Regions from separate parts of the Sanguibacter sp. Z41_6 genome, predicted to be linked through region 2. Evidence: riboswitches for the same ligand, from Rfam matches in the RefSeq annotation. Region 2 holds a riboswitch; the other holds the start of a gene.
What was found. Region 2 has a riboswitch for thiamine pyrophosphate ahead of thiC (phosphomethylpyrimidine synthase ThiC). Riboswitches for the same ligand answer to the same signal wherever they lie in the genome.
Positions count from the first base shown of each region.

Region 1: linked by a shared signal. The riboswitch ahead of thiO (glycine oxidase ThiO) and the one ahead of thiC (phosphomethylpyrimidine synthase ThiC) in region 2 are both predicted to bind thiamine pyrophosphate.

Region 1 is NZ_JCAQIF010000003.1:502,736-508,353, reverse strand. It holds gene AC54T1_RS09960 (Fe-S oxidoreductase) at 1-18, shown strand, start outside; gene moeB (molybdopterin-synthase adenylyltransferase MoeB) at 89-1,324, shown strand; gene AC54T1_RS09950 (thiazole synthase) at 1,349-2,149, opposite strand; gene thiS (sulfur carrier protein ThiS) at 2,146-2,373, opposite strand; gene thiO (glycine oxidase ThiO) at 2,370-3,563, opposite strand; TPP riboswitch at 3,571-3,654, opposite strand; gene thiE (thiamine phosphate synthase) at 3,680-4,399, shown strand; gene guaA (glutamine-hydrolyzing GMP synthase) at 4,434-5,618, shown strand, end outside.
Region 2 is NZ_JCAQIF010000001.1:291,397-297,014, forward strand. It holds gene AC54T1_RS01380 (DUF4190 domain-containing protein) at 1-549, shown strand, start outside; gene AC54T1_RS01385 (septum formation family protein) at 938-1,390, shown strand; gene thiC (phosphomethylpyrimidine synthase ThiC) at 1,409-3,082, opposite strand; TPP riboswitch at 3,074-3,183, opposite strand; gene AC54T1_RS01395 (maleylpyruvate isomerase family mycothiol-dependent enzyme) at 3,296-3,955, shown strand; gene AC54T1_RS01400 (maleylpyruvate isomerase family mycothiol-dependent enzyme) at 3,958-4,596, shown strand; gene clpB (ATP-dependent chaperone ClpB) at 4,635-5,618, opposite strand, start outside.

The sequences.
Region 1 (5,618 bases), on a different contig from region 2:
GGGTACACGTGCTCGTGACGCAGGGGCGGTCTGTGACGCGCCCCGCTCGGTAGAGTCGCAGGACTCCTCCCTGCCGATTGGGGCCTCGATGACCGACACCACGCCAGGCAGCGCAGCCCGTCGCGCGACCGACGGCCCGACGGCCGCCCTCCCGCCGCTCGTCGCCGAGTCCGCCCCTCTCGAGCCCGCCGAGCTCGCCCGGTATGCGCGGCACCTGAGCCTGCCCCACCTCGGCACGAGCGGGCAGCGCCGGTTGAAGAACGCGCGTGTCCTCGTCGTGGGAGCCGGGGGCCTGGGCAGTCCCGCCCTGCTCTACCTCGCTGCGGCCGGCGTGGGGACGCTCGGGATCGTCGACGACGACGTCGTCGACACCTCGAACCTCCAGCGTCAGGTCATCCACACCGTCGCCGACGTCGGCCGGCCCAAGGTGGACTCGGCCCGGGACAGGATCCGCTCGCTCAACCCCCACGTCGAGGTGCGGACGCACCCGGTGCGGCTCGATGCCGGGAACGCGCTCGAGATCTTCCGGGAGTACGACCTCGTGCTCGACGGCGCCGACAACTTCGCGACCCGTTATCTCGTCAACGACGCGTGCGCGCTGCTCGGGATCCCGTACGTGTGGGGTTCGATCTTCCAGTTCCACGGTCAGACGAGCGTGTTCTGGGCTGCTCCGCCCGAAGGCGTCGAGCCGGTGACCTACCGAGACCTCTTCCCGACGCCGCCCCCGGCTGGTTCCGTCCCCAGCTGCGCGGAGGGTGGGGTGCTCGGTGCGCTGTGCGCGACCGTCGGCTCGGTCATGGTCACCGAGGCGGTCAAGCTCATCACGGGCGCGGGTCGCCCGCTCCTGGGCAGACTGGCCGTCTACGACGCGCTCGAGCTCACGTGGCGCCAGCTCACCGTCCACCCGGACCCCGACCTCGTGCCCGTTGTCGCGCTGGTCGACTACGAGGTGCTCTGCGGGCTCCCGCCGGCCGCGACGACGGACGACGCGAGGGCCGACGACGGCATCGAGCTGAGCGCCGCCCGGCTCGCCACGATGCTCGCGACGGGCGACGACGTCCTCGTCGTCGACGTCCGGGAGGCCTACGAGCGTCAGATCGTCGCGATCCCCGGGTCCGTCCACGTCGCCATGGACGAGCTGCTCGCGGGCGGAGGGCTCGATGCTCTCCCGAGAGACCGGCCGGTGGCGTTCTACTGCAAGATGGGCGGTCGTTCGCTCGCGGTGACCGAGGCGGCGCGCGAGCGCGGTCTGGACGCGCGCAGCGTCACCGGTGGCGTCCTCGCGTGGGTGCACGAGGTCGACCCCGGGCTGCCCGTGTACTGACCAGGCCCGGTGGGCGGCGGGCCGCTACAGCGCGAGGTCGAGCAGCCCGGTCGTGGGGGAGGACGCGAGCGCCTGCTCCCTGCGCGGGATCCGGCCGGCTCCGGCTGCGAGCCGCCCGGCGTCCACGGCCAGCCGCATCGCGCGGGCCATGCGCACCGGGTCCGCGGCCCGGGTCACGGCGGACGCGAGCAGGACCGCGTCGCACCCGAGCTCCATCGCCAGCGCCGCGTCGGAGGCGGTGCCGATCCCGGCGTCGAGGATGACGGGCACGGAGGACCAGTCGGCGATCGCGGCGATGTTGCGCGGGTTGAGGATCCCGAGGCCCGACCCGATCGGGGCGCCCAGCGGCATGACGGCAGCGCAGCCCACGTCCTGGAGCTTGCGTGCGAGCACCGGGTCGTCGTTGGTGTACGGCAGGACGACGAAGCCCGCCCGGACGAGCTCGTCCGCGGCCCGGACGAGCTCGATGGGGTCCGGCAGGAGCGTGACGTCGTCCGCGAGGACCTCGAGCTTGACCCACGGTGTCCCGCACGCCTCGCGGGCGAGCTCGGCGGTGAGCACGGCTTCGCGGGCGTTGAAGCATCCCGCGGTGTTGGGCAGGGGTCGGATGCCGTGGCGAGCGAGCAGGTCCCACACCGTGCCGCCGCCCGCAGCACCCGGCTGCGGCGTGCTCACGCGGCGCATCGCGACCGTCGTGAGCTCGGTCCCGGAGGCGACGAGCGCCTCCTCGAGGTGCAGGAGGTTCGGTGCCCCGCCGGTGCCCATGACGAGGCGGGACGTGAACGTGACTCCCGCGACGACGAACGCGTCAGGCTCCTCGGTCATCCGCCCTGCACCGCCGTGACGATCTCGACGCGGTCCCCGACGGTGAGCCCGGTGCCCGCCCACCGTCCCCGGGGGACGACGTGGTCGTTGATGGCGACCGCGACGCCGCTCGGTGCACCGTCCGACGCGCAGGCCGGCGCGTAGAGCGCGACGAGGGACCGGAGGTCGGTGAGCCCGGCGAGCGCCCGCTCCTCACCGTTGACGACGATCGATCCGCGGGTCATCGGTCCGCTCCGGTGAGCGCGAAGCGGAGGGGATCGACCGCGGGGGGAGGACTGCCGTGTCGGCCCGCGAACAGGTCGTCGAGGAGGTCTGCGGTGAGCGGGGTGAGCAGGACGCCGTTGCGGTGGTGGCCGGTCGCGGCGACGAGGCCGGGCACGGACGTCCGGCCGATGAGGGGCAGGTTGTCCGGCGTCCCGGGACGGGCCCGCGCGGTGACCTCGACGAACGTGAGCTCGTCGATGCCCGGGACGAGTGCCCGCGCGTCCCGCAGGAGCGCGTGGACCCCACCGGCCGTGGCGGTGGGCACGTCGCGTTCCTCGCTCGTCGCACCCACGACCACCTCCCCGCCGGGCCGTGGCACGACGTAGACCGGGCGCATCTGGACCGTCCCGCGCACGACGTGGCGCAGCCCGAAGCCCGTCCCGCGCGCGTCGAGCCGGAGCGCCTCGCCCATGACCGGCCGGGTCGGCAGCACGACCTCGGGGACGTCGCCCAGCAGCCCGCCCGACGCCGCACCTGCGGCGAGCACGACGACGCCGGCGTGGTGGGTCCCGCCTGCGCTGTCCTCGGCGCCGACGACGTCGCCGGACGGTGAGCGCAGGAGGCGCGCGGCCGCGTGCCGCACGATGGTCGCGGTCCGCCCGCCCGAACCCGAGCCCGTGAGAGCCGTGAGCAACGCGGCGTGGGTCGCACGGGGGTCGACCTGGTGGTCGCCGGCCACCCGGTACGCGCCGGACAGGCGGCCGCCGAGGAACGGCTCCTCCTCCCGCGCCTGGGAGACGGTGAGCTCCTCGGAGCTCAGGCCGAGCGCCCGGTGGAGCTCCGCGAGCCGCCTGCCCTGCGCGGCGTCGGCCTGGTCGTACGCCACGGACAGCGTGCCGCACGCCTGCAGTCCGGTGGGGCTGCCCGTCGCGTCCTCGAGCTCCGCCGCGAAGGCCGGCCACCGCCCGGCCGACGCGACACAGAGCTCGGTGAGCGACTCCTCACCGAAGCTCGCCTCGGTGACCGGTGCGAGCATCCCCGCCGCAGCGTGGGTGGCGCCGGTGCCGGGCGCCGGATCGAGGCAGGTGACGGTGAGGCCTGCGCGCAGGGCGCGCCATGCGGCCGTGGCACCGATGATGCCGAGCCCCACGACGAGGACGTCGCTCGTCGTGGGGCGAGCGGGCGTGGACCGATCGACAGGTGCGCGCATGCGCTGTGCTCCCTTCGCTGGCATGACCCAGAGCAGGTTCGACGGTCGGCGTGACGCCCTCTCAGCCCCGCCGTGTGCGGGGCTCCCGTGCGTCAGCCACAGTACACTCACGCCCCATGACGCTCACGGAGCACGGCGCGGCCCCCCTGCCCGACGACAGCGCCACGGGCTCTCTCGCGGCCCGCGCGTCCGTGCGCCGCCGCCTGGCCGACGCCCGGCTGTACCTGTGCACCGACGCGCGCGCGGACCGCGGCGACCGGGCGGACTTCGCGGCGTTCGTCCGCACCGTGCTGCGGGCCGGTGTCGACGTCATCCAGCTGCGGGACCGGTCCCTGGACGTCGTCGAGGAGCTCGAGCTGCTCGCGCTCATGGCCGCCCTCACCGAGGAGGAGGGCGCGCTGCTCGCCGTCAACGACCGCGCCGACGTGGCGACAGCGGCAGGAGCGCAGATCCTGCACACCGGCCAGCGCGACCTGCCGGTCACCGTCGCGCGCGGCCTCGTCGGCCCGTCCGTCGGCATCGGACGCTCCACGCGCGGCGGGGAGCAGGCCGTAGCAGCGGACGCCGACCCGGACGTCGACTACTTCTGCGTCGGCCCGGTCCATGCCACTCCGACGAAGCCTGGCCGGTCCGCCGTCGGCGTGGACGCCGTGCGGGACGTCGCACGCCTCGCCCCGACGACGCCCTGGTTCGCGATCGGCGGGATCGACCTCGCGACGCTGCGACCCGTCCTCGACGCCGGTGCGCGTCGTGTCGTCGTCGTCCGGGCGATCACGGACGCGAGCGACCCCGCGGAGGCGACGAGGAGGATCCGGGCCGCCGTCGTGGGCGCTTGAACCCCGCCCGACGTGCGCCGACTATCCTGGGGTCGTGACGCAGACCCCAACCTCCTTGCCGCGCCCCGTCCTCGTCGTGGACTTCGGTGCCCAGTACGCCCAGCTCATCGCGCGCCGTGTCCGCGAGGCCAACGTGTACTCCGAGATCGTCCCCAGCACCTTCACGGTCGAGCAGATGCTCGCGAAGGACCCGGCGGCGATCATCCTCTCGGGCGGTCCGTCGTCCGTCTACGCCACGGGCGCCCCGTTCGTCGACCCTGAGCTGTTCACCGCCGGCGTCCCTGTCCTGGGCATCTGCTACGGCTTCCAGGCGATGGCCAAGGCGCTCGGAGGATCCGTCGCCCAGACCGGCCTGTCCGAGTACGGCGGGACGTTCGTCGAGATCAACCACCCCGGTTCCCTCCTCGAGGGATCGCCCGAGCAGCAGACGACGTGGATGAGCCACGGCGACGCCGTGCACTCCGCCCCCGAGGGCTTCGAGGTCCTCGCGACGTCGGCCGGCTCGCCCGTGGCCGCGTTCGAGGACACGGAGCGTCACCTCTACGGCGTGCAGTGGCACCCCGAGGTCAGGCACTCGCCCCTCGGCCAGAAGGCGATCGAGAACTTCCTCTACCGCGGCGCCGGGCTCGCACCCGACTGGACGCCCGGCAACGTCATCGCCGACCAGGTCGAGATCATCCGCGCGCAGGTGGGCGACGCCCGGGTCGTCTGCGGCCTCTCCGGCGGCGTCGACTCCTCCGTGGCGGCCGCGCTCGTGCAGAAGGCCGTCGGAGACCAGCTCACCTGCGTGTTCGTCGACCACGGTCTGCTGCGGGCCGGTGAGGCCGAGCAGGTCGAGAAGGACTTCGTCGACGCCACCGGCGTGCAGCTCAAGGTCGTCAACGCCCAGCAGCGTTTCCTCCAGGCGCTCGCCGGGGTGAGCGACCCCGAGACGAAGCGCAAGATCATCGGCCGTGAGTTCATCCGCGTGTTCGAGGACGCCGCGCGCGAGGTCGTCGCCGACGCGGGAGCGCACGGTGACGAGGTGAAGTTCCTCGTGCAAGGCACGCTCTACCCGGACGTCGTCGAGTCCGGCGGTGGTGAGGGTGCTGCGAACATCAAGAGCCACCACAACGTCGGCGGGCTCCCTGACGACCTGCAGTTCTCCCTCGTGGAGCCGCTGCGCACCCTGTTCAAGGACGAGGTGCGGGCCGTCGGCCTCGAGCTCGGCGTGCCCGAG
Region 2 (5,618 bases):
AGACGCGCTCGGGGCCGGGGCGATCGGCAGCGGGGTCGTGGTCTCGCGGTCGCCGGGATCGTCGTGGGCGCGACCGTCACCGCGCTCTGGGTGGCGGGCATCTGGTTCGTCGTCGACGCGGTCCGGTTCGGTGACCGCAGCGAGCTCTACTCCGACCCTGCTCGCGTCGACGCGCCGACGGAGATCTATCTGTGGGACGTCACCCCCGGCCACTGCCTCGACGCGTCGCTCGCACTTGGCAGCCGAGTCACCGTGACGCCCTGCGACGAGGCCCACACCACCGAGCTCCTGTCCCGCGTCCCGGTCCAGTCGGCACCGGGCGGCGGGTACCCCGGCCGCCCCGGGATGCAGCGCGAGGCCGCCGCCGCGTGCGAGAAGGAGCTGGCGGCCCTCCCACCCGCGTCGGCCACCCTGTTCCGGACGGTGCCGGTCGCCCCGACGTCCGGCCTGTGGGCCGACGGCGAGACGGAGGCGTGGTGCTTCGTCACGTCCAGGCACGGGCCCGTGACGGGGACGATCGCCGCGGACGACGTCGCTCTCGCACACTGATCACCCGCGGCCGCGCGATCGACGGCGCGGGGGACGGGCCCGCGGACGAGGACCAGCGACGATAGTCTTCTGAGAAGTCATCGCGTCCGCCCGGCGGACACGTCCCGAAGGCGGTCGATCACCCGTGACGTCAGTCCCTCCCCCGCCACCGCCGCCCGGGCAACCCACACCCGGCCCTCGGCGCGACGCGGTGCCACCGCCCCCGCCGCCATCGGGCACCGCCCCGCCCCCGCCCCCGCCGTCGTCGTCAGCGCCGTCGTCGTCAGCGCCGTCGTCGTCAGCGCCGTCGTCAGCGCCCGGGGCTGCGTACGGGGCTCCCGACGTCCCTGCACCCACCGCCCCCGCGGCACGTCGCCGGGGACGTCGGACCCTCCTGGTGGCGGTGGGGGTGGCCGTGATCGTGCTCGTCGGTGTCGGCGCGTTCCTCCTCCTCGACCGCGGACCGAGCATCGAGCCGCTCGAGGCCGAGGTGACGGAGGAGGTGGAGGTGTCCTCCCAGCAGGTCGTCGTCGGGAACTGCTTCGACGCACCGCGCACGGGGCGCGCCGTGGACACGGTGACGGTCGTCCCGTGCGACGAGCAGCACCCGTCGCAGGCCGTCGCGGGAGTGACGTACGACGACGCCGACGACTACCCGGGGACGCGACCGCTGCGTGAACAGCTCGCGGAGGTGTGCACCCAGGACGCCGTGAGCACAGGCACGTTCGACCCGGACGACCTCAGCTTCTCGTTGTGGTTCCCGAGCAAGGACTCGTGGGCCGACGGGGACCGGACCGGGCTGTGCGTCGTCACGACACCCGAGGGCACCACGATCGGCGAGAGCATGGCCGCGCAGCTGTGACGGGCGCCGGCCCCGGCGCTACGCCTGGGTGACCGGCAGGTAGACGCGGCCGCCGGCGTCCTCGAACTCTCTCGACTTCTCGGCCATGCCCACCTCGATGGCATCCACCGTGGTGAGTCCGTTCTTCTCGGCGTACTCGCGCACGTCCGCGGAGATCCGCATGGAGCAGAACTTCGGTCCGCACATCGAGCAGAAGTGCGCCGTCTTCGCGGGCTCGGCGGGGAGCGTCTCGTCGTGGAACGCCCGCGCGGTGTCCGGGTCGAGGGACAGGGCGAACTGGTCGTTCCAGCGGAACTCGAACCGGGCCCGGGACAACGCGTCGTCGCGCTCCTGCGCGCGCGGGTGCTGCTTGGCGAGGTCCGCGGAGTGCGCCGCGATCTTGTACGTGATGACCCCGGTCTTCACGTCGTCGCGGTCCGGCAGACCGAGGTGCTCCTTGGGCGTGACGTAGCAGAGCATCGCGGTGCCGGCCCGGGCGATGATCGCCGCGCCGATCGCCGAGGTGATGTGGTCGTAGGCCGGGGCGATGTCGGTGGCGAGCGGGCCGAGCGTGTAGAACGGCGCCTCCTCGCACAGCTCCTCCTCGAGCCGCACGTTCTCGACGATCTTGTGCATCGGCACGTGGCCGGGGCCCTCGATCATCACCTGCACGCCGTACGACTTCGCGACCCTCGTCAGCTCTCCGAGAGTGCGGAGCTCCGCGAACTGCGCGGCGTCGTTGGCGTCCGCGATGGAGCCGGGGCGCAGGCCGTCGCCGAGGGAGAACGTCACGTCGTAGCGACGGAAGATCTCGCACAGCTCGGCGAACCGGGTGTAGAGGAACGACTCCTCGTGGTGCGCCAGGCACCACGCCGCCATGATCGCACCACCGCGGGAGACGATCCCGGTGACCCGGCGGGCGGTGAGCGGGATGTAGCGCAGCAGCACCCCGGCGTGCACGGTCATGTAGTCGACGCCCTGCTCGCACTGCTCGATCACCGTGTCCCGGTACACCTCCCACGTGAGCTTCGCGGGGTCGCCCTTGACCTTCTCCAGCGCCTGGTAGATCGGCACCGTGCCGACGGGGATCGGGGAGTTGCGCATGATCCACTCGCGCGTGGCGTGGATGTCCTTGCCCGTGGACAGGTCCATGAGGGTGTCCGCCCCCCACCGGGCTGCCCACACCATCTTCTCGACCTCCTCCTCGATGGAGGACGTCACCGCGGAGTTGCCGATGTTCGCGTTGATCTTCACGGCGAACGCCTTGCCGATGACCATCGGCTCGAGCTCGGGGTGGTTGCGGTTCGCGGGGATGACCGCGCGCCCGCGTGCCACCTCCGAGCGGACGAGCTCCGGGTCGACGCCCTCGCGGGCCGCGGCGATCCGCATCTCCGGCGTGAGGATCCCGGCACGGGCCCACGCGAGCTGGGTGCTCGCACCGTCGACCGGCTCGGGCCGTTCCCATGCGTCGCGCGTCGGGGCCAGACCCGCGACGACGTCGATCGCCGGGGCGTCCGGGGAGTCGTCCGTGTACGGGCCGGACGTGTCGTAGAGGTCGAGGTGCTCGCCGTTGCTGAGGTTGACCCGGCGGACGGGGAACGTCAGGCCCGGTGCGTCCGGGACGGGCAGGTACACCTTCGACGATCCCGCGATGGGACCCGTGGTGACGGTCTGGGTGGTGACAGGCGTGCGCGCAGCATCCATCGTGCTCATCGAGCTTCTCCCTACGCCGGCATGATCCGGACAGGTTCGAACGGTCGGCGGCGCTGAGCCGCCCTCTCAGCTCGCTGCTGCGAGCTCCCGTGCATGTGTGGTTGTCCGGACACCGTACCCCAAACCGGGCACCCGCTCAGGCAGTAGTCTCGACGATGACGACGCGCGCATCTCCGCGGCGAGCATCGTGGCCCACCACCGGCAGGAGCAGACATGCGTGGGACAGCAGCAGCCGTCTGGCAGACCGTCCGCGCCGAGCGCCGCCGCCTCGTCGCGGACCTCACCGGGCTCCGCGGCGAGCAGTGGCGCGCACCGTCGCTCTGCCCGGGCTGGGACGTGCACGACGTCGTCGCGCACCTCGTGGACACCGCGCGCACCGGCCGCGTCTCGTTCGTCCGCGACCTCGTCGCCGCCCGCATGGACTTCGACCGCGCCAACGAGCGTGGCATCGCACGCCAGAGGCGGGCGGACCCCCGCGAGACGCTCCACGCCCTCGAGCAGGCTGCTGACCTCACCCGGACACCGCCGGTCAATATCGCGACGCGGCTCGTCGAGGCGATCGTCCACGGCGAGGACGTGCGGCGACCGCTCGGCATCGTCGGGACGTACCCGCCCGACGACGTCGGGGCCGCGCTGGCGTACCAGCTGCGCACCCCCGTGTCGTTCGGGGGCGGAAAGGAACGAGCCGCCGGGCTGCAGCTCGTCGACGCACGCACCGGCGCCACCTGGGGGACGGGCGACGAGGTCCGCGGCGACCCGCTCGACCTCCTCATGGCCGTCTCGGGCCGCCCCCTCGACCCCGACCTGCTGGTCGGCCCTGGCGCCCAGCACCTCACGGCCGCCCCAGGACCCACCCGACCCGGAGGAGAGTAGACATGGCCACGCGCGACGACGACCACCTCTGGACCCTGGTCCACGCCGAACGGGCCGCGCTGGCCGACGACCTCGCGAGCCTGGGTGACGACCAGTGGCGGCACAGCACCCTGTGCGGAGCGTGGGACGTCGAGGACGTCGTCGCCCACCTCGTCGCCGCCGCGAGCACCGGGACGTGGAGGTGGGTTCGCAGCATCGTCGGCGCACGCTTCCGCGTCGAGGTGCACAACGACCGCCGGATGCGCGAGCACCGCGGGAGCACACCGGCCGAGACGCTCGCCCGGTTCCGCGCTGTCGTCCCGAGCACGACCGCGGCGACGAGCCACACCCCGGCCTACCTCGGCGAGGTCCTCGTGCACGCCCAGGACATCCGCCGCCCGCTGGGACTCTCCCCGACCCCGAGCATCGAGGCACTGACGCCCGTCGCAGAGTTCTACGCGCGGCGCGACTTCGCCGTGCCGAGCCGCACGCACACGGCCAGCCTCGAGCTGCGTGCCGACGACGGGCCGTTCCACGCCGGCTCCGGGCCCCTCGTCTCCGGTCCGACGCTCGCCCTCCTCATGACCATGGCCGGTCGGCCCGCCTACCTCGACGAGCTCACCGGCCCCGGAGTGCCCGAGATCCGCCGCCGCATCACCTGAACGTCAGGCGTCCTGAGCTCGCCCGCACGGAGGTCCGGTCAGCGCACCGTGAGGACCAGGCCGCCGGACTGGGCCGAGCTGGGACCGGCCACCGCGTCGTCCGCGCCGTCGACGAGCACCTGCTCCGCGCCGACGTCGACCGGGTGGTCGACGACGACGGTCGCCCCGTCGCCCACCTCGCCCGAGAGCATGAGCCGGGCGAGCTGGTCGCCGATCTGCCGCTGCACGAGGCGACGCAGGGGCCGCGCCCCGTACGTCGGGTCGAACCCTTCGATGGCGAGCCACTCGCGCGCCGCCTGGGTGACGTCCAGGACGATGCGACGCGACTCGAGGCGCTTCGCGAGCTCCGCCACCTGGAGGTCGACGATCCGTGCGAGGTCGTCGAGACCGAGGGCGTCGAACATCACGATCTCGTCGAGGCGGTTGAGGAACTCCGGCTTGAACGCGTCGCGGACCGCCGCCATGACGGCCTCCCGGCGCGCGGCGTCGTCGAGCAGCGGGTCGACGAGGTACTGGGACCCGAGGTTGGAGGTGAGCACGAGGATGACGTTGCGGAAGTCGACCGTGCGCCCCTGGCCGTCGGTGAGCCGCCCGTCGTCGAGCACCTGCAGGAGGATGTCGAACACCTCGGGGTGCGCCTTCTCCACCTCGTCGAGGAGCACGACGGAGTACGGACGCCGCCGGACGGCCTCGGTGAGCTGACCGCCCTCCTCGTAGCCGACGTACCCGGGAGGCGCACCGACGAGCCGGGCGACGCTGTGCTTCTCGCTGTACTCCGACATGTCGATGCGGACCATCGCGCGCTCGTCGTCGAACAGGAAGTCGGCGAGCGACTTCGCCAGCTCGGTCTTGCCGACGCCGGTGGGACCGAGGAAGAGGAACGAGCCCGTGGGCCGGTTGGGGTCCGACACCCCGGCGCGGGCACGACGCACCGCGTCGGACACGGCCGCGACGGCGGCCTTCTGGCCGATGAGGCGCTGGCCGATGATCTCCTCCATCGACAGGAGCTTCTTGCTCTCGCC